4 regions of the Halomonas sp. MMSF_3323 genome follow, and region 1 is predicted to be linked to each of the others. Evidence: predicted binding sites of a transcription regulator. Region 1 holds the regulator's gene; each other region holds the start of a gene.

Evidence for each region. Region 1 encodes PhoB, which activates phosphate uptake and scavenging genes when phosphate is short. Its sites were predicted from a motif close to TGTCATANNNNTGTCANA; they were not measured.
Region 2: phbB (acetoacetyl-CoA reductase) is a predicted target of PhoB. The motif match lies at 1,731-1,748, and genes of this name have one in related genera.
Region 3: RBB39_RS22365 (glycosyltransferase family 1 protein) is a predicted target of PhoB. The motif match lies at 2,571-2,588, and genes of this name have one in related genera.
Region 4: RBB39_RS11650 (DUF6482 family protein) is a predicted target of PhoB. The motif match lies at 1,868-1,885, and genes of this name have one in related genera.

The regions. Positions count from the first base shown of each region.
Region 1 is NZ_JASHIT010000011.1:108,872-114,247, forward strand. It holds gene RBB39_RS07750 (FAD-dependent oxidoreductase) at 186-1,346, opposite strand; gene RBB39_RS07755 (chorismate lyase) at 1,508-2,146, shown strand; gene ubiA (4-hydroxybenzoate octaprenyltransferase) at 2,344-3,237, shown strand; gene phoB (phosphate regulon transcriptional regulator PhoB) at 3,352-4,041, shown strand; gene phoR (phosphate regulon sensor histidine kinase PhoR) at 4,102-5,376, shown strand, end outside.
Region 2 is NZ_JASHIT010000040.1:39,923-45,298, reverse strand. It holds gene RBB39_RS18285 (DUF349 domain-containing protein) at 1-587, shown strand, start outside; gene phbB (acetoacetyl-CoA reductase) at 738-1,484, opposite strand; tRNA gene RBB39_RS18275 (tRNA-Met) at 1,854-1,930, shown strand; gene RBB39_RS18270 (co-chaperone YbbN) at 2,333-3,277, shown strand; gene RBB39_RS18265 (MalY/PatB family protein) at 3,382-4,566, opposite strand; gene RBB39_RS18260 (hypothetical protein) at 4,650-5,084, shown strand; gene RBB39_RS18255 (hypothetical protein) at 5,101-5,376, opposite strand, start outside.
Region 3 is NZ_JASHIT010000073.1:353-5,728, forward strand. It holds gene RBB39_RS22355 (alpha-ketoglutarate-dependent dioxygenase AlkB) at 1-528, opposite strand, end outside; gene RBB39_RS22360 (phosphatase PAP2 family protein) at 642-1,214, opposite strand; gene RBB39_RS22365 (glycosyltransferase family 1 protein) at 1,349-2,509, opposite strand; gene RBB39_RS22370 (LysM peptidoglycan-binding domain-containing protein) at 2,673-3,611, opposite strand; gene RBB39_RS22375 (acyltransferase) at 3,554-4,429, opposite strand; gene RBB39_RS22380 (LysR family transcriptional regulator) at 4,560-5,376, opposite strand, start outside.
Region 4 is NZ_JASHIT010000020.1:14,695-20,070, reverse strand. It holds gene RBB39_RS11660 (cryptochrome/photolyase family protein) at 1-868, shown strand, start outside; gene RBB39_RS11655 (thiol-disulfide oxidoreductase DCC family protein) at 865-1,218, shown strand; gene RBB39_RS11650 (DUF6482 family protein) at 1,387-1,689, opposite strand; gene RBB39_RS11645 (hypothetical protein) at 2,086-2,379, opposite strand; gene dnaB (replicative DNA helicase) at 2,458-3,846, opposite strand; gene rplI (50S ribosomal protein L9) at 4,056-4,502, opposite strand; gene RBB39_RS11630 (hypothetical protein) at 4,519-5,370, opposite strand.

The DNA.
Region 1 (5,376 bases):
TCCTGACTGTCTTTCGACTAGCGAGAGCCACCGCCGACGGGACCTTGCCTCTTCCATCGGTACGAAACCGGCGATACGACACCGGCCAGCCACACGTCGTGGCGGTCGTCCCCGATAGAATTGCCCTGCCTCGGTGGCACCTTCAACGACGGCTGTATCGCGTACAACCCGCGCCGTTGACGAACCTAGCCTAGCAACGGCGGTGCCGCCCGCGCCAGTTCGACTTTCCGACGAACGCATTTTCCCGTCAACGCAAAGCCCTGCAGACGCCCTTCGTCATCCTCGGCCAGGGCGCTGATATCCTCGCCGTCGGCCTCGATTCGCCAATGCACCTTGTCGGTCATCGGCGGCAGCGCCACCACCGGCAGCAGCGGCGTCTTGACCAGCACCGGCCAGGGGCCGTAGCGCACCTGGGTGGGACGACCGCACAGGGTCGCAGCCAGCGCCTTGGCTGAAGCCTGCAGCGGCTGCACGTACATGGCATTGACACCGTCCACCGAGGCCACATCACCCAGCGCATGAACACGAGGATCGGAGCTTTTAAGGTAGCGATCGACGGCGATGGCATCATTATCTGTCGCGATACCGGCCTCTCGCGCCAACCGAGAGCGCGGCTTCAGACCGGTGGCCACCAGCACCATATCCGCCTCCAGCTCATGGCCGTCGTCGAGGTGCACACCGATGTCACCACCGGCACCTTCGAGCCTGCTCACCAGACGGCCATGGATGACGTCGATGCCGGCCTCGATGAAGGCCTGGCTCAGGGTCTGACCCAGCCGCCGGGGCAGCAACCTGGGCAGCAACGAGGGTTCAGGGCCGACCAGGCAGACGCGATGACCACCGGCGTGCAGATCGTTGGCAAATTCACAGCCGACCAGTCCGAGGCCGACGATGGCCACCCGAGCCGGGCGCCCCAGCGCCTCGAGGCCTGCCGAAAAACGCCGATAGTCGTCGAGATCATTGATCGAGAACACCCGTCCGGCCAGGGCATCGGGAATCTCGAAGGGCGCCACGGGGCTGGCACCGGTGGCAATCACCAGATCCGACCAGGGCAGGCGTTCCTGGCCCAGGCTCAGGGTGCGCGACGCCAGATCGATGGCATCGACCCTGGTGTGGGGACGTACCACCGCGCCCAGTTGATCGGCCAGTTCCAGCGCCGAGCGCGCGGCCAGCCGGTCCGCCGCCAGGCCCTTGGCGAAGCCGGTGGACAGCAGCGGTTTGGAATAGTCATCGCCTGAGTCGGCGCTGATCAGGGTGATCGGTCGGTGGGCGTCCAGCGCCCGCACCTGGCGTGCCAGGCCTATGCCCGCCATGCCGGTACCGATGATGGTCAAGGGTCCTTGCATCGCTTCCTTCGACTCTGCCGACGACCGCCGGGCGGTCGCTGTTGAAGCTGGGCCGGCCCGCACGGGGCCACACCAGCGGGTGAGTGCTGGGCCACATGGTACACTATGCGCCGACCGACCGGAGCACCGCCGTCCGGTGACGACAGCCCTGCCGAGGCCGCATGACACAGCTTCCTTCCACATTCCGCTCCCTGGAGGAGCGCTCGGGGTCCGAACCGGGTAATCCCGCGCCAGCCACAGCCTCTTCGCCGAATGCCGACGCGGCCGATATCGTCGACCCCGGCTGGGTGTCGCTGGCCTCCGGTGGCATCGCGGTGCCCGCTGACTGGCACGCCTGGCTGGCCTCGCGGGACTCCCTGACAGAACGCCTGATCGAGGCGGCAGGCGCCGGGCACTTTCGCGTACGCCTGCTGGCGGAGGCCAAGGGCCTGCCGTGGCCTGACGAGGCCCACCTGCTGGGTCTGGCCAGCGACGAGCAGGCCTGGCTGCGCGAGGTCGCCCTGTGCGTGGACGAGGAGCCCTGGGTGGTGGCGCGCAGCGTGGCACCGATCGTCGAGCGTCACGACGCTCCCTTCGAAGGCCTCGGCGAGACCTCTCTCGGCAGCTGGCTGTTTCGCCAGCCCGATCTCGAGCGCAGCGCCATTCAGATCGGCCGTAACACCAGGCCGATCCACGGCTATACCGGACTGTGGCAACGCCGCTCGGTATTTCGTCACAGCGGCTGGGTGCTGCTGGTGCAGGAGAGCTTTATGCCGACCATGGGCCGAGCGTTGTCGCTGTCGGCCTCTGCCACCGGCTGACTAGCTGTCGCTCACCGGCTGTCACCCCGCCATCGCCCTTCCGTCGCCAACTTCGGAGCGAGCCGCCTGGCTGGTCATGGCCGTCGGCTCGCGCTAGGCTGCGCCAAGGCTTCTCGGCGATGTTTCTCCGAGGAGCGACTGTTGCCCGGCTTACGCCTCATTTTCGCCTGACCTGCGCCAGAGCATGAGAGAAACCGATGGATCGTTCGCTGCTGCGTCCCCCTGGATACCTGAACCGAATTCCCGACTTTCTGGCGCTGATGCGTCTGGACCGCCCCATCGGTACCTGGCTGTTGATGTGGCCGACCCTGTGGGCGCTGTGGGTGGCCTCCGAGGGCATTCCGGCCCGTGACACCCTGCTGATCTTCGTCGCCGGCGTCTACCTGATGCGGGCGGCGGGCTGCGTGGTCAACGACTACGCCGATCGCCACTTCGATGGCCACGTCAAACGCACCAAGAACCGACCGCTGGCCACCGGCCGCATCAGTGAGCGGGAGGCCAAGGTGCTGTTCGTGTGCCTGCTGGGATCGGCCTTCGCGCTGGTCTGGCTGACCAACGGCTTTACCGTGTGGCTGTCGTTGATCGGAGCGGTGCTGGCCGCCAGCTATCCCTTCATGAAACGCTACACCCACTTCCCCCAGGTGGTGCTGGGCGCAGCCTTCTCCTGGGCCATTCCGATGGCCTTCGGCGCGGTGCTCGGCGAAGTCCCGATGGTCGCCTGGCTGCTGTTTACCGCCAACGTGCTGTGGACCGTGGCCTACGACACCGAATACGCCATGGTCGACCGCGACGACGACCTCAAGATCGGCATCAAGTCCACCGCGGTACTGTTCGGCCGCTGGGACACCCGCATCATTGCGCTATTGCAGCTGGCTACCCTGGGGCTGCTGGCCTGGGCCGGCAGCCTGCTGGCGCTGGGCGGCTTCTTCTGGCTCGGCTGGCTGGCCATGGGCGCGACCTTTGTCCACCAGCAGCGGCTGATCAAGAGCCGTGACCGCGACCGTTGCTTCCAGGCCTTTCTCAACAACCACTGGTCGGGCCTATTGCTGTTCGCCGGACTCGGACTGAGCCTCTATCCCTCCCTCGGGTGAGGGAAATGCCCGTCTCGGTCGCTCGACAATGGATACAATGTCATCTAATTGTCACATTGACGTGGTGTCATTTGTCACCGTCGAGTGTAAGACCCTGACCAAGAGGCTCCCGGGATGACCGCCAAGACCGTACTGATCGTCGATGACGAAGCCCCGATCCGCGAAATGATCGCGGTGGCGCTGGAAATGGCCGACTACCGGGTGCTCGAGGCGGACAATGCTCAGGCCGCCCACGCCATCATCGTCGATGACCAGCCAGACCTGCTGCTGCTGGACTGGATGATGCCGGGCACCAGCGGCATCGAACTGGCCCGCCGGCTCAAGCGCGAGGAAACCACCGCAGAGCTGCCGATCATCCTGCTCACCGCCAAGGGTGAGGAGGACAACAAGATCCAGGGCCTCGAAGCCGGCGCCGACGACTACATCACCAAGCCATTCTCGCCGCGAGAACTGGTGGCCAGACTCAAGGCAGTTCTGCGACGCGCCACTCCGCGGGGCGTCGAGGACCCGGTGGAGGTGGAAGGCCTCAAGCTCGACCCGGTCAGCCATCGCGTCAGCGTCGACGGCAAGTCACTGGACATGGGCCCCACCGAATATCGCCTGCTGCAGTTCTTCATGACCCACCAGGAGCGCGCCTACACCCGTGGCCAGTTGCTCGATCAGGTCTGGGGTGGCAACGTCTACGTGGAAGAACGTACCGTCGACGTGCATATCCGCCGCCTGCGCAAGGCCCTGGGGGAACCCCATCAGCAACTGATCCAGACCGTACGCGGTACCGGTTATCGCTTTTCGGCCAAGGTCTGAGCGAGCCATCGACGCAACGCAGCACCAGGAGGGATGAGGTGAACGGAGCCGAGAACTGACGTGGGTCGTCTGTGGAGACGAGAAGTCTGGCGCCTGGCCGTGCTGGTGGGTCTCGGCGCCTTGCTGGGCTGGCCCTTCTCGCTGTCCAGCGTAGGCATCGGCCTTGGCCTGGCGCTTGGGCTCAGCTATCACCTGCGCAACCTGCACGCGATGCACGACTGGCTGACCCACCGCCCCCAGCAGGAACCTCCCACCGCCAGTGGCCTGTGGGGCGAGCTGTTCGATCGCCTCTATCGCTATCAAAAGGGCCAGCGGATCACTCAGCGCCGCCTGCGCTCGACCCTGCAGCGTATCCAGGAGTCGTCCGAGGCGATGCGCGACAGCGTGGTGATGCTCGATCGCCACGGCGACCTGGAGTGGTGGAACAGCTCCGCCGAGCGCATGCTCGGCCTGAAGCCGGCACTGGACCGCGGCCAGCACATCACCAACCTGCTGCGCGACCCGCGCTTCGTCGGCTACTTCAATGCCCGTGACTACCGCGAACCGCTGAGCCTGCCCTCCCCCATCGACGAGAACATGATCCTGCAGTTCCAGATCACCCTGTACGGTGACGATGAACGCCTGGTCATGGCCCGCGATATCACCCGTCTGCATCGCCTGGAACAGATGCGCCGCGACTTCGTCGCCAACGTCTCCCACGAGCTGCGCACGCCGTTGACCGTGCTCACCGGCTACCTGGAGACCTACAGCGACATGGCCGGCATGCTGCCGGAGCGCCTGGGCAAGGGGGTCGCCCAGATGCAGAGCCAGACGCGCCGCATGCAGAATCTGGTCAACGACCTGCTGCTGCTGTCACGACTCGAGAACGACCAGGGCGGCAGCGACCATGTTCGCCTCGACCCCACCACCCTGCTGCAGGCGGTCAAGCGCGACGCCGAGGCATTGTCAGGCGGCCGCCAGCAGATCGAGGTGGTCGTCGAAGAATCGCGCAGTCTCACCGGCAGCGAGAAGGAGATGCACAGCGCAGTCTCCAACCTGGCCTTCAATGCGGTGCGCTACGCCGGTGACGGCGCCCATATCACGCTACGCTGGCGTGCCTACGGCGAAGGCGCCTGCCTCGAGGTGGAAGACGACGGCGAAGGCATCGATCCGAGGCACCTGCCACGCCTTACCGAACGTTTCTACCGGGTCGACAAGGGCCGCAGCACCGCCACCGGTGGTACCGGCCTGGGACTGGCCATCGTCAAGCATGTGCTGCTGCGCCACGAGGCACGCCTGGATATCGACTCCCGGCTCGGCGAGGGCGCAACCTTCCGCTGCATCTTTCCCTCGAGC
Region 2 (5,376 bases), on a different contig from region 1:
TGGACAAGGCGGTGGATGAGGCCAGCGCGCTGGAACCGCTGCCATCGGGCCGGCGCACCGAAGGCATGCGCAAGCGCTGGACCGGCATCGTACGGGCTCGGCGCGAGCGCCTGGAACGGCTCTCCGTGGCAGAGGTCGTCGGTCGTTGGCGCGAGGTCAAACCCCTGATTCTCGAGCACCTTGAGGCCGACGATGACTGCCTCGCCGGTCGCCTCTGCAGTGATGTGGAGATTCCCGCCGCGCTATCGTTGCCGCCGGCGCTGAAACAGGCCCACGCACAGCGCAACGCCGCACGACGCGATCCTGCTCCAGCGGAGGAAGTCGCCGAGCGTCTGGCACGACTGCGGGTGCACCTGGCGCTCCTGGCGGGCCATCCGATCGGCCACCAGGACGAGCCACTGCGCCTGGCGATCCAGGTCGACCGCCTCAACGATAGCCTTGGCCAGGCGCCGAGCCGGGAAGACGAGCTGATCTCGGTACTGTGCGGGCTGCTGGCCACCGGTCCAGTGTCGCGCCAGCAGTGGGAGCGCGAGGTACAGGAGCTCGACGCCCTGCTGGATGGGCTGAGTCAACTGCCACCACCCTGAGCGATGCACGGCTTGCCGTGCCTTCCCCCCTCTTTCAACCCCTGAACTCTTTCAACCCCTGAAAACCACGATGCGAGGCCTTTTGGCCTCGCATCGTGGTTTCTGGCGAAATGTACATCGCCGAGCCTCGTGAGCCCGGCGCGACGTCTGTCAGCCCATGAACTGACCGCCATTGATGTCGATATTGGCACCGGTGATAAAACCGTTGTCCTTGCTGGCCAGGAAATTGACCAGGCGGCCGATCTCTTCCGGCGTGCCGTACCGCTTCATCGGGATGGTCTCGCGAATGGCCTCGCGCACCTTCTCCGGAATCTTCATGATCATGTCGGTGGCGATATAGCCAGGCGAGATGGTGTTGACGGTGATGCCCTTGGTCGCAGTTTCCTGCGCCAGCGCCATGGTCAGACCGTGCATGCCGGCCTTGGCGGCGGAATAGTTCACCTGGCCGAACTGCCCCTTGCGGCCGTTGATGGACGAAATATTGATGATCCGTCCGTAGCCCTGCTCCAGCATGCTCTCGATCACGCTGCGGCAGGTATTGAAGACGCTGTTGAGGTTGGTGTCGATGACCACGTTCCACTGGTCCGCCGACATCTTCTTCAAGGTGCCATCCTTGGTGATACCGGCACAGTTGACCAGCACTGCGATCGGCCCATGCTGGTCCTCGATCGCCTTGACGCCATTCTGGCAGGCCTCGAAATCGGTCAGATCGATGCCGGCGATGTCGATATTGTCATAGCCATCCGACTTCTGGGTCTCCAGCCAGGTCTTGGCCTTGTCAGGATTGTTGTAACCGGCCACTACCTGATAGCCGGCATCCGCCAGTTCGCGACAGATTGAGCTTCCGATACCACCAGTACCACCGGTGACCCACGCGACGGGCTTTTGCTGAGTCATAGACGACCTCCCTGATTGTCCTTCACGCCGCCGCTTGGCGACGGCACTTGTTGTTGCAAGCATGTATAGCAGTGGATGCTCTGGTGCTGCGCATTCGCGCAACCAGGAACCTCGGGCCCAGAGCGATCGCGGGTGGCCTCCTGCCACTGCGACGCCCAGCCCCACCTGCCTACCTCGGCAGGCCTTCGTCGTGGTACTGCGTCGAATCAACGTCCACAACGACTATCCACCAGGCTAGCGTCTAGCACTGACATTTGCATGACAGCCACTCCAGTATGGACCACAGCGCCCGAACGGCACGACCCATCACACCCGAAATCGCACAGGGTTGACGCAGCCAGAATTATCCGTATACTACGTCCTCGTTGATGCGGGGTGGAGCAGTCTGGTAGCTCGTCGGGCTCATAACCCGAAGGTCATCGGTTCAAATCCGGTCCCCGCTACCAAATACGAAAACGAGGCAGTCCTTCGGGACTGCCTCGTTTTTTGTTGGCTGTCCGGTGCTGGCCGAGACCAGCGCTTCGCCATCAGACGCCGTTGCGGCATCGCCGTATTACGAAGCTCGCCTCCTGATTAAATCTTAACTTTTCTGTGCCAATTCGATATTTTTTGGCGCTTCCGTGTCCCCGGATTAGCCATCCCCCCCTCCTTCTTTCGTCGAAGAGCTGACCTCGATCAACCCGAGTCGGTCAAGAATCGACCGTCGCCGCAGCCCTTTACCGCGTCTTGGGCACACCGCTGGCCAGTCATCGATTCCAGGCATGCTCCGGCGTATCGGCAGGCGCCTTGAAGTCGGTGGCCGTCGCCCGCATCTTTAGGGCAATTCACTTTTGACAAGGTTGTGTCCCATGCCCATCGTCGACCCTCGTACAGGCGAACCTCTGAGCAGCGATCCGAGCAGCGAACCCGCCCAGGGTGCCGCCGCGGCGTCCCAGGGGCCGGCCGACAGCGACCTGATCTTCGACGTCGACCGCAGCAACATTCAGCAGGTGCTGGAGCTGTCCATGCGCATCCCGGTGCTGCTGGACTGCTGGGCCCCTTGGTGCGAGCCCTGCAAGAACCTGATGCCGGTGCTGGAAAAGCTGACCCGCGAGTACGCCGGCACCTTCCTGCTGGCCAAGCTCAACATCGACGACAACCAGGACATCGCCGGCCAGCTCGGCGTACGCTCGGTACCCGACGTCAAGTTGATCAGCCAGGGCGGTCTGGTGGACCACTTCCAGGGCGCCTTGCCGGAAAAGGAAATTCGCGAGTGGCTGGGCCGCTACTTCCCGGCCCCGGAAGATGCTCCGGCAAGCCCCGAAGAACAGGCCGAGCAGGCCCTGGCGGCGGGCGACACCGCCACCGCGCTGGAGATCCTGCAGCAGCTGACACAGCAGTACCCCGACCACTTGGCCTACCAGATCCAGATGGCCCGAGTGCTGGTGGCGGAAGGTCGCAATGATGAAGCGCGCGCCCTGCTTGACGCGCTACCTCCGGAAGACCGCGACGGTCCCGAGGCCCGCGGCGTTCGTGCCAGCATCGAGTTCGGCGAAGAAGCGCCCGACGCCGAGACCCTGGCCGCCCTGGAGGGGCGTGACGACAGCGAGGCCAACTATCTGAGGGCGCTGCGCCAGGTGGCCGACGGTGACTATGAACCCGGCCTGGAAGGATTGCTGGCAGTGATGAAGCGCGACCGTGCCTACGGTGACGACCTGGCGCGCAAGACCCTGCTGCGGGTGTTCGACGCACTCGGCGCCGATCATCCGCTGACGGTGAGCTACCGCCGCAAGCTGTTCGCCCTGCTCTACTGAGTGGATCGAGACGTCGAGCGCCTTGCCGCTCATCGCCTGAGCATGAAAACGGGGCCCCTTCGAGGGCCCCGTTTTCGTTGTTGAGGATATTACGCCAGCGCCACTCAGCCGCCCAACACCTGGTCCAGGCGCGCCAGCGCCTCGTCAAGCTGGATGGCCGTGGTGCCGAAATTGAGCCGCGCAAAGCCCGGCCAGCCGAAGTCGGCGCCATCCGACAGCGCGACCCCGGCTCGCTCGAGCAATGCCGAGGCAGGCGATTTTTCGGCCCCCAGGGTCGACTGGCGCAGATCGAGCCAGGCCAGATAGGTCGACTCGGGGGCGCTGAAGCCCACGCCGGGCCAGCCAGCGACACGCTCGACCAGCGTCTGGCGGTGGCCACGCAGTACCGTCAACAACTCCTGACGCCAGGGCTCGCCGTGGCGATAGGCGGCCTCTGCCGCCACCAGCCCGAGCACATTGGCGTCCGGCATCAATCCCTTGGCGGTATCACGAAAGCGCTTTCTCAGGCCGGCGTCGGGGCAAATCGCGCAGGCGGCGGTCAGCCCAGCCAGATTGAACGTCTTGGAGGGCGCCCACAGGGTGATGATGCGATCAGCCAGCGCCGGGAAGGCGGCGGCCAGGGGCTGGTGGCGCGCTCCTTCGTCGAGCAGCAGGTCGCAGTGCAGCTCGTCTGAGACCACAATCAACCGATGACGCTCGACCAGTTCGGCCAGTCCTTCGAGCTCTTCGCGGCGCCAGGCTCGTCCGGTGGGGTTGTGGGGCTGGCACCACAACAGCAGCCGGGTCCGCTCGGTGATCGCCGCCTCCAGCGCCTCGAGGTCCAGCGTCCAGGGCTCGCCCGGCGCCTGGGGCGGGCGCATGGCTGCCTGCTGGGGCAGGCGCCCGGTGCGCCTGGCCACCTGCAAGAACGGCGGATAGATTGGCGTCACCGTCAGCACCCCATCGCCAGGCTCGGTAAAGGCCAGGCTCGCCAGGTGCAACGCCGGAACCACCCCCGGCAGCCAGTGCTGCCAGCGGTCCTCGATGTCCCAGCCATAGTGGCTGGCACTCCAGTCGATCAGCGTCTGTTCCAGACTTTCCGCCACCAGACCGTAGCCAAAGACGCCATGATCGATGCGCGCCGACAGCGCCTCGACCACCGCCTCGGGCGAGCGGAAGTCCATGTCCGCGACCCACAGCGGCAGGACGTCATCACCGTGGCGGTGCCACTTCTGTGACGGCCAATGTGGCGAACGATCATCACCGCGGGGCTGTCGTCGATCGATCGGCGTGGCAAAATCGGGTTTCATGGTCATCTCCCTGACGATGGCTGGTCGGTTGCCAGGATACCCTGGCCAAGCACTTGAAGGACGCTTCCCCCATGACAAGCACCATGCCGCATCACGGATTCTTCGCCAAGGTATGCCGAGGAATGCCTGCCCTGATCGGCCAGTGGCTGGCGCTTGGACGCGGCGACCCCGATCGCCTGGCGCTGATCCTGGCAGAAACCGCCCGGGTCGCCGGCCTCGGCGACCCGGGAGAGACCCCGGACGGCGCCACACTGGAGCGCTGGGCCGCCGCCGACAACGACGAGATCCCACCCCACTGGGCGGTGCGTACCGCGCTGTTCCTGCTGGTCCAGATGCCTGCGCGGCCGACACCCGGCGATGAGCCCGAGGCCTGCGCCTGGGCCTACTGCTGGCTGCGCAATCGCGCCTTCGACAGCCGCGACGCCGCCGTCGATGCCCTGCCGGAACACCTTCGCCAACCGCTGGCGGCCGCGGTGACCGCCGCCTGGGTCGATCGCCAGGGGCTCAGGCTGGTCTAGGCACCGCACTGAAGCCCTAGCCTCTTCGCCGGGTCGGCCGCTTCGGCCGAAACCCATCCGGCTTGGTCGACAGCCATTCGACGAAGGAACGAATCTCCGGATGTGCCAGCAGCGCCTCGCGGCTGCGATAATGGTCGGCCAGCTCACGCTCGCTCAGCAGCGCGTGAAGATGGCGGTGGCAGCCATGGCACACCCACAGGATCGCCGTCAGGCGCTCGACGCGATCGTGGCGCTTGCGATAGCGCGCCTTGCCGTGCAGCGAACGCGGTATCAGATGATGCTTGGTCAGGGG
Region 3 (5,376 bases), on a different contig from region 1:
GACGTTGAAGGCCGCGGACGAGCGGTCCTTCCAGCGAAAGCGCATGGGACGGGTCGCCCCCAGGCTGATGGAGGCGATGGTAGGGCAATCGCCAAGTTCCGCTTCGTTATCGCAGTGCCAGCCCATGCGGTCCTCGCCGTTGCGATAGCGGTTGATCAGTACGCTATTGAAGGCGCTGGTCGGTGTGCTCTTTTCGACGGCCGAAAACCGTTCGAGCAGGCCATTGAGACGATCACGCAGGGCCGCCACCGACGGATGCCAGGGGCAGGGCGCGAAGTCCCTGCCGGAGTAGCGATAGGCGTGATCGCCCATCCATACCTGCTGGCGGGGAATGGGATGACTGCGCCCGTAAAGGGTCAGTTCGGGCTGCTGCCAGTCGAGTTCCTGGCGCAGCCTATCCTGCAGGTCGCTTGCATCGGGCTCGCTTATGAGCCCGGGCAGGTAGTAAAGCGGTGGGGTCTCGACCAGGGTTTGGGATGGCGCTTCGTGTAGCAATTTGAACAGCGCTTTGGGGTCATGTGGTGGCATTCAAGCAGGATGCCAGTGAAGGCTGGCTGGCGCCACCGATCAGGAGCGGTGGCGCTTTTTCTGGAGATGCGGGCGAGATGCGGGCGAGCGGCAGTGATGCCCCCGAGGCGGCGTCAGTGGGACGCCGCGATCAGCAGAGTGGTCGAGGAAAGCCCGAGGCTAGCCAGGGCCATGCCATAGCCAAGCGCCGCGCCGGCAAGGACGTCACTGTAGTAGTGCAGTCCCAGGCCCACCCGCGAGATGGCGATCAAGCCCGCCAGGGGCAGCAGCCAGGGCAGCAATGCGGGGCTGTGTACTGCGACCAGGGTGCAGAACATCACCGCGTGCATGGTGTGGCCGCTGGGGAAGCTGTAGCGGTCCCTGGCCGGTTCGTTGCACTGGATGCTGCCGCCAAAGGTGATGAAGGGCCGTTCTCGACACAGACGGGTCTTCAGCAGCTTGTACACCGCGATCGCCACCACGGCGGTGACGGTGTATTCGAGCATCAGGCGCAGACCGATATCGCGGCCGTGGATCGCCGGCAACGCCACGATCAGCGCCACCCAGATCGGCCAGTCGCCCAGCTTGCTGGAGATCTTCAAGGTGGATAGCCAGGGGCGGTGAATGCTGAGGCCGGCGGTGCGCTGGCACAGTTGCCACTCGAGCATATCCAGGCGGTCGAACATCTGCGGGATTTTAGTGGGCATGTCACATCTCCCTGGCGGTAAGTCGTCTTCTAGCGTCTTTTGTCGTCATGTGTCGTCATGTGTCGTGCTAGGGCCCGCTTCCTGTGGCCTCCACGCCGCCGCTCGGGCCGGCGGCGGGGTGTTCAACGAGCGATCTAGGCCTTGGCGGGGTCCGACAGGCCGGTTCCCGACGTCAGGGCTTGGTGATGGGCGTCGAGGAAGGTCTGGGCGATGGATGGCCAGCGGTAGGCCAGGGCGCGTTCCCGGGCGGCGCGGCCCAGGCGGGCGTAGCGTGCCTGCTGCTGGCATAGCGCTGTCGCCTGCTGACGGAATTCGGCGTTGTCACCGGCGGCGACGCTGACCCCATCCTTGTCGGTGGTGATCAACTCGGCGCCGGCCGCGTGGCGGAAGGCTACGACCGCCAGGCCGCTGGCCATGGCTTCGAGAATGACGTTGCCCCAGGTCTCCGACAGCGAGGGAAAGACGAAGATGTCGGCGCTGGCGTAGTGGATTTGCATCTCGGCGGAATCGATGAAGCCGGTAAAGATGGCGTCCGGCAGGGCCTTTTCCAGCGATGCCCGCCCGGGGCCGTCGCCCACCACCACCAGGCGCATGTCGGGGCGCGCCTCGAGCATGTCGAGAAAGGTGTCGCGCAACAGCTCCAGGTTCTTCTCTGGCGCCAGTCGGCCCACGTAGAGCGCCACCGGCTGGTGCTGGCCGACACCCCAGCTGTCGCGCAGTTGCTGACTACGCTTGGCGGGGGTGAAACGATCGCCTTCGATGCCGCGTGCCATGACGCTGACGCGCTCGAAGCCTCTTTGCGCAAGCTCCCGGGCTTGCTGATGGGTCGGTACCAGGGTCGCCGCACAGCGATTGTGAAAATGACGCAGGCGATTGCGTACCAGTGGCGCCAGCCACGGCAGACCATAGTCCTGGCAGTAGTGATCGAAGTTGGTGTGCCAGCCGCTGACCACGGGAATGTCCAGCTTTTCTGCCGCGCGCAGCGCTGACCAGCCCAAGGGGCCTTCGGTCGCTACATAGATGGCGTCGGGACGATTGTCGCGCCATAGCCTGCGCAAACGACTGGCGGAGGCCCAGCCGATACGCACTTCCTTGTAGCGCGGCATCGACATGCCGCGTACACGAAGTTCGTGGGCCATCCCGGTGGCGGGTTCGGTGGAGCCGTCGACGGGGGCCGGCCGGACCAGCTGCAGCGTCACGCCAAGAGCACGCAGTTCCTGGCTGATGCGCCCCAGCGTATGGGCGACCCCATTGATATCAGGAGACCAGGTTTCGCTGACCAGACAGATGCGCATGGAATTCCTCGTACCGGTCGGGCCCCGTATGGCCCGCTCCCGAGACAGAGTGATGCTCCAGCATGACATCTCTAGGTCAGCGATATGAACAGGCTGTTACGGTGTCGATGGGGCCGGGCGACGGACAAGCGCATTGCGCTTGCGTCGACTCGGCCCGCAGCGCTCAGCGAAGGATGGTGTCCGGGTCGATGGGCTTGCCGCCATGGCGCATGTCGAACAGCAGATCGTGGCGGCCGGTCGAGGCATGCTTGCCGACCACGCATAGTGGGGTGCCGCGGCTGACCTGTTCTCCCTGCTTGACCAGCAGGTCGTCACATAGCGCGTAGACACTCTGCAGGTTATCGGCGTGGTGCACGATCACCACCTGGCCCAGTTGCCGCATGCCGTCGGCGAACCGCACCTGGCCATCGGCAACGGCCTTGGCCCGGGCGCCCTCGTCGGTGGCCAGCAGCATCGGCTGCAGGCTGCCGCGGCTGTCCTTGCCGTAACGGCGCACCACCCGATAGTCGTCCAGCGGCCAGGGCCAGCCACGAGCGTTTGAGGCGACCGGACCGGGATCCGGCAACGAAGCGGAGCGAGAGGGGCTGGACGTGCCTGAGCTGCTGGACGTGCCTGAGCTGCTGGCGACCGATCGGCTGGCCAGCGGCACCTGGATCACCTGGCCGACCTTGAGGTCGGTGGCGCGGACGCCAGGATTGGCACTCTGGATGCGCTGAGCGGTGGTGCCGAAGCGCCTGGCAACGGCGCTATAGGTGTCGCCGGGGCGGATCTGATAGCGATAGGGGCCGCCGGACGGCGCCCGCTCCTGATGAGAGGGCACCAGCAGGCGCTGACCCACGGCCAGGTGGCGGGCGTCGACACCCGGATTGAAGCGCTGCAGCCGCAATAGCGGTACGCCGGCGCGGCGGGCGATGGAGCCGAGGGTGTCGCCGCGCTGCACGCTGATCCAGTCGCCGGCAATGCTGCTGCCGGCGACGCTGGCGCTGCGTTGCGATGACGTCGGGGATGCCCCCTGACCGGCGCAGCCGGCCAGCAGCAGGGCGATCACCAGCGGTGCGAGTCGAGTGAGGCGTCCTTGTTCTGCCACAGGGCGTTGAGCCATGAGTGGAAGCGTTCCTTGTAGTGCGGGTCGTCGTGATAGCGCCCCTCCAGCATCCACGGCGCCACGTCGAGGCGGCGTGCATCAAGGCGAATGGCCTTCTCCTGGCCGCACAGGAAGCGCCAGAAGCTGGGTTGGCTCGACTGGTAGTCGATGGTGAGGTCGATGATGGCGTCGAGACGATCGCCGAGCAGGTTCAGTACCTGGGCGATGCCGCCGGCCTTGGGGCGCAACAGATGGCGAAAGGGGCTTTGCCTGGCCTCGCGCTTGGCCGGGGTGAAACGGGTCCCTTCGACAAAGTTGATGATGGCAATGGGAACGTCGCGGGCACGCTTGCACATGCGCTCGGTGGCCTTGCGATCGCGTTCGGCCAGGCGTGGGTTGGCGGCCAGGCGCTCCTTGCTGTAGCGGCGCATGAAGGGAAACTCCAGTGCCCACCAGGCCATCCCTACTACCGGGATCCAGATAAGCTGCTGCTTGAGAAAGAAGCGTGGCATCGGGATCTTGCGATGAAACGCCATCATCAGCAGGAAGATGTCGGTCCAGCTCCGATGGTTGGACAGCACCAGGTACCAGGCGTCCGGGCTCAGCCCCTCGGGCACCGACATGCGAAGGTCGGGCTTGATCCAGTGACGCATCCACCACAGGTTGAAACCGATCCAGTTGAGGGCGATGGCGTTGAGCCCGGCCAGCACGCGCCGCTGCCAGCGTCGCCCGGGGGTGACCACCTTGAGCAGGGTCAGGATCACCAACGGGATGGTCCAGAATAGCGTGTTGCCAACCAGCAGCAGAACGCTGATCAGGCCCTTGAGGGTCGACATTCCTTGGATAACCTCGCAACAGCAGATAGAGCGGGTGTCGCCTGGCCGTGACAGTGGGCGAGGCAGGCCCGCCAATCCTAATGGATCCGGTGCCGGCTGCCCAGTGCGAGGGTCCACGGCCATGTCAGCGTCATGCTTCTGAGAGGGTCGGTGTCTCGATATTGTCGACCAGTACCTGGAGCATGGCGCGGGCGGCCACCGACAGCTCGTGGGGGTTCCAGGTGACCACCCCCACGGCGCGCTCGATGACGGGATCCTTGAGTGGGCGGCAGACCGCGCCGGCCTCCTGCATCTGACGCAGGCACAGCGAGGGCACGGCGCTGACGCCCAGGCCATTGGCCACCATGCGTCCGACGCTGGCGAGCTGATGGGTCTCGAAGGCTACCTTGAGGGCCCCGTGTCGGGCACCGAGCTGCTGCTCCAGCAGGCGGCGTACCATGGAAGGCCGCTGCAGCGCCACGAAGTCCCAGCTCATCAGGCTTTCCCAGTCGAGGCTTGAATGCTGTACCAGAGGCGAGCGTGGGGGCAGCACGGCCACGAAGCGGTCGTGAAACAGCGGAGTGAAGTGCAGGCTGCCGGTGGCCTCCGGCTCGAAGGCGATGCCCATCTCCACCTGGCGCTGGCGCACCATGTCGATCACCTGCTCGTTGACCACGTCATGTACGGTGACGTTGATACGCGGGTGCTGGCGGTGAAACACCCCCAGCGCCGGGGCCAGCAGATTGCCGGCAAAGGCCGGCATGGCGGCCAGGGAGAGCCGTCCAAGTTGCAGGGTGAAGCGTTGGCGCAGGGCGTCCTCGGTGTTGTCCCATTCCACCAGCAAGCGTTTGGCCAGCGGCACCAGGGACTCACCTTCGGGGGTCAGGCGGACGCTTCGGGTCGTGCGGATCAGCAGTCTACCGCCTAGGCTGTCCTCGAGACCCTTGATCGCCAGGCTCAGCGCCGGC
Region 4 (5,376 bases), on a different contig from region 1:
CTTCATCGATCACCTGCTGCCGAGCTTCGGTGACGTCCAGGACGCCATCAGCGACAGCGATCCCTTTCTCTTCCACTCGCGCCTGTCCGCTCCCATGAACCTTGGCCTGCTCAGCCCGAGAGAGGTCTGCGAGGCCGCCGAAACCGCTTATCTCGAGGGGCATGCACCGATCAATGCGGTGGAAGGTTTTATCCGCCAGATCCTCGGCTGGCGAGAGTACGTCAGGGGCATCTACTGGACCCGTATGCCGGACTACAAGGGCTATAACGCCTTGCAGGCCCGCAGGGGTCTGCCCCACTTCTACTGGAGCGGTGACACCGGCATGCGCTGTCTATCCCGCGCGATCGGCATGACCCGGGACAACGCCTACGCGCACCATATCCAGCGTCTGATGGTGACCGGCAACTTTGCTCTGCTGTGCGACGTCAGCCCCGAGGCCCTGTGCGACTGGTACCTGGCGGTCTACGCCGACGCCTGCGAATGGGTCGAATTGCCCAATACGCTTGGCATGGTGTTGCACGCCGACGGTGGACTGATGGGCTCGAAGCCCTACTGTGCGTCAGGCAAGTACATCGATCGGATGTCTGACCATTGCCGCCACTGTCGCTATGACGTGAAAAAGACCCTGGGCGAAGACGCCTGTCCCTTCAACAGCCTCTACTGGGACTTTCTCGAACGTCACGCCGACACCCTGGCGAGCAATCCTCGCATGAAGCTGATCTATGGCTCGCTGCGCCGCATGAGCGATGACAAGCGCAGCGCCATGCGCCGCCAGGCCACGTCCTTTCTCGACAACCTGGCATGCGAACCGAGCTACGGTCAGGGTCCCCACCGCGACGGCTATCGACCTCAGGGAGCGAATCCATGAATCGGTTCGAGACACTCGCCACACCGCTTGCGCTGTTTCATGATGGTCAGTGCCCACTATGCCGCAAGGAGATCGCCTGGCTGAGGCGGCATCCGCGCAGCCGGCTGATCCACTTTATCGATATCCGCGACGACGATTTTTGCGCCGAGGCCTGGGGCCAGCGCTTCGATGACATGCTGGGCAAGCTGCACCTGCGCGACGCCACAGGTCGCTGGTTCATCGGCATGGATGCCACTCGCGCATTGTACGCGACGCTGGGTCATCGCCGTTGGGTGCAGCTAAGCAGCGTACCCGGTTTGCGTGGACTGCTGGACATCGGCTATCTGGGCTTCGCCCGACTGCGCCCCTGACTAACAGGGACTCAAAGGAAGCGATAAGGCAGGTCGACACCGCCAAGGGCCCTGGCAGCTTGCGCCAGGGACTTGTTCGGTGAACGTGGGTACATCAGTGGCAAGGCAGAGACGGCGAGACTGCCGTCGAGAGGGTTCCAGCACCAGGGTGGTGTGGAACGATGTCACTCAAAACACCAGGGGCATACGTGAGGCCAGCGGTTCGGCATAGTGGGCCTCGCGACCGATCACCTCGTCGTGGGCCACGTGCTGGACCAGGTAGGCGCGGTGGATACCGGCACGCTTGAGCTCCAGGTAGACGTCGTCCAGCGAGCGGAACAACACCGGCTTGCCGCGGCGGCAGAGCATCTTGCGGGCACCTTCCACGTCTTCCAGTTCGACCTGGTAAAAACGGCTGCCGGCATGGCCGATCACGCGAATCTCGAAGTTGTCGTGGCGGCCGACAAAGGCCTTGAGATCATTAATTTCCATCGTATCTTTCGCCTCTTTTCATCCTGTCGCGACGGGGGTCCTGTGGCCCCCGCCCTCCTTATGTGACGACACTACGGCGACGAGCGTGCCGATGATATTTCGGCAGACCATGACGCTCGTTTCATTTCCCTGTGCCGCGCATGTGACTCTCTGATCATGGCACAGCCTGGGCCCTTCGGGTGACATTCCCGTGACGGTGTGAAGAATTTCTCTGATCTGGATACATATTGGCCGTTTCGCGCGCACAGCGGGTTAAACGACCTCCATGATCGCGGCGGAGAAAAGGGGGTCTTCAGCGGCAGGCAGCGCCTTTGCGGGAGGAAGTGGAGAGCTTGAAGGAGGGAAAACGAAGGCCCGCGACACGAATGCTCGCGGGCGACGGATCCGGCGGTGAGACTACTGGTAGTCGGAGGGATCGATGGCCTTGCCGAGGGAGTTGCGGTCGACCCAATTGCCGGCCTTGGTCTCCTTGTAGCGAAACACCACCTTGTCGCCGATCTGCACCGGCAGCTCGGAGTCTTCTGTCTGGTAGCTGTAGTCCACGCCGTCCACTACTAGGTGATAGCGATACAGATCGGGCATGCCGAGCCATTCCTTGAACGGGCCTTCCCGTTCCACCGAGGTCAATTCGCCACGGGCTTCCAGCTTGGGCGCGCGACGGCGATTGCCGCGTCGAAATCCGCCTGCCATGTCAGGTCTCCTTCACTGTGTCTGTCGAAATCGCAAGGGGCGGCATTATACGAGCCCGTCGGTCAGGCTCAAGCACGTTTATTCGCCGAAGGTATCACCGTAGCTGTCCGGCGCCAGATCCTCGAAGCGGGTGTACTTGCCGATAAAGGCCATGTGCACCGTCCCGATGGGGCCATTACGCTGCTTGCCGATGATGAATTCGGCGAGTCCCTTGTTGTCGGGATTATCCGGGTTGTAGACCTCATCACGATAGACGAAACCGATCAGGTCGGCGTCCTGCTCGATGGCCCCGGATTCACGCAGGTCCGACATCACCGGACGCTTGTTGGGGCGCTGCTCCAGCGAGCGGTTGAGCTGCGACAGCGCAATCACCGGGCAGCCGAACTCCTTGGCAAGCCCCTTGAGCGAGCGCGAGATCTCCGAAATCTCGCCGGTACGGTTGTCACCGAACCCCGGCACCTGCATCAACTGAAGGTAGTCGATCATGATCATCGCCAGGTTGCCGTGCTCGCGCACCACGCGACGCACCCGTGAGCGCATCTCGTTGGGCGACAGCGCAGCGGTGTCATCGATGAACAGTTGCTTGTCCTTGAGCAGGTTGACCGCCGAGGTCAACCTCGGCCAGTCCTCGTCCTCGAGCTGACCGGAGCGCACTCGAGTCTGGTCGATGCGGCCGAGTGACGACAGCATGCGCAGCATGATCGAGTCCGCCGGCATCTCCATGGAGAACACCATCACCGGCTTGTCGCTGGACACCACCGCGTGCTCCACCAGGTTCATGGCGAAGGTGGTCTTGCCCATGGACGGACGGCCGGCGACGATCACCAGGTCGGAGGGCTGCAGCCCGGAGGTCATGTCATCGAGATCGCGAAAGCCGGTCGACAGGCCGGTCATCTCGCCTTTCATGTTGAACAGCTCGTCGATGCGATCGACGGCCTTGGTCAGCAGCTCGCTCATGCCGATGGGGCCGCCGGCCTTGGGGCGGTCCTCGCTGATCTGGAACACCAGCCGCTCGGCCTCGTTGACCAGCTCATCGGCAGGACGCCCATTGGGGCTGAAGGCGCCGTCGGCGATCTGGTTGGCCGCCTGGATCAGCTTTCTCAGGGTGGCGCGTTCGCGCACGATGTCGCCATAGGCGCGGATATTGCTGGCCGAGGGAGTGTTGCGGGCCAGCTCCGCCAGGTAGGCGAGCCCGCCCACGGTGTCGAGCTGGTCGCGCCCCTCCAGGGCCTCGGACAGGGTCACCACGTCCAGCGGACGGCTCGACTCGGCCAGCGCCACCATGGCGTTGAACACCAGGCGATGCTCGTAGCGATAGAAGTCGTCGGCCACCAGCCGGTCGGCGATATTGTCCCAGGCCTGATTGTCGAGCATCAGGCCACCCAGCACCGACTGCTCGGCCTCCACCGAGTGCGGCGGAACCTTCAGCGCCGCGGCTTCACGATCGATGGTCTGGACGTCACTCATGCGCTTGTCTCTTCGCTGTTGTTCACGGCGCCATGCCACTGGATCCAGGCTGTGTCCGAAAAGTCGACGAGCGCAGCCACTCTCCAGACAAGCCTTAGTCTACCCGAAGCCGGGTCCGTCGCACGATCACCCATGCGGGCGATCGCGAGCCACAAAAAAGGGCGCGGGATGTGACTCCCGCGCCCTTGCCACTGCCGTGGGAGACGACCTTACTCGGCCACCACCACCACGCGCACGGTGGCGTCGACGTCGGCATGCAGGTGCAGCACGATGTCGTATTCGCCGGTCTGGCGGATCGGGCCTTCCGGCATGCGGACTTCGCTCTTGGCGACGTCGATACCGGCGCTGGAGATCGCCTCGGCCAGGTCACGCGGACCGATGGAACCGAACAGCTTGCCTTCGTCGCCAGACTTGGCGACCAGAGACAGCTCGATGTCGTTGAGCTGCTCGGCGCGAGCTTCGGCTTCGGCCTTGCGCTCGGCGGCCTGAGCTTCGAGCTCGGCACGCTGGGCTTCAAAGGCAGCGATGTTGTCCTTGGTGGCCGGCACGGCGAGACCGTAGGGCACCAGGTAGTTGCGGCCGTAACCAGGCTTGACGGTGACCTTGTCACCGAGACCGCCCAGCTTGCCAATGTTGTCGAGCAGAATGACTTCCATCTCGTAAACCTCTATGTCAGTTGCTGTGACCCAGACGCCCGCGGAAGTCCGCGAAGGTATCGATCAGGGCCACAACCAGCACGATGAGAATCATGGGCCAGGTGGTGATCAGCAGCAGATAGAACGCGACCAGCCACAACCCGTTCATTCCCTTACGTCCAACTACACCATGTGTCAGGCCGATGCCTGCCATCAGCAGCGGAATCCAGGCCAGCATGCCGATCCCGGGGAGACCCAGCAGGGTGCCGGCGATCACCAGCACCACCAACAGGATCAGCTCCCTCGGGGTGAGCCGCAGGGCGTGGAACTCTTCCCGGAAACCTCCCGGGTTGTAGAGCCCCGCCTGCCAGCTGCGTGCCAGGGCCAGACAGGCCACCGCAGCGAGCATCACCACCAGACCGGTGACACCGCTGATGACCAGCTCGGCCAGCCGACTGGCGTCGAGCCCCTGGGCAGCCAGCTCGTCGAGCATGGCCGCCACCTCGGAGGAACTCTGGCGCAGCTGCTCCAGCATCAGGGCGGTGTCTGCCTTGGGCAGGAACACCCCCAGCTGGATCATCGCAGCGCCGGCCAGCGACCCCAGGATCAGCGCCTCGCCCCAGCGCATGCGGGAGCGCAGCACGATGGCCATCAACAGCGCCAGCAGGGTGGTCGCCAGGGGGATCGGATCTCCCTGGGTCCACCACCAGCCTGCCGGCACCGCCGCAGCGGCGATCACCGGCATCGCCGGTGCCATGCCCTTGCGCAAGGTCACCAGAGCGGCAATCGCCGCCCCGAACCAGAACAGCCAGGGCACCGCAGACGCCACCAGCGCGACCAGAGTCGCCTGGGGCATGCCTTTCATCGACCATCGGGCGACGGGCAGCATCGGCGA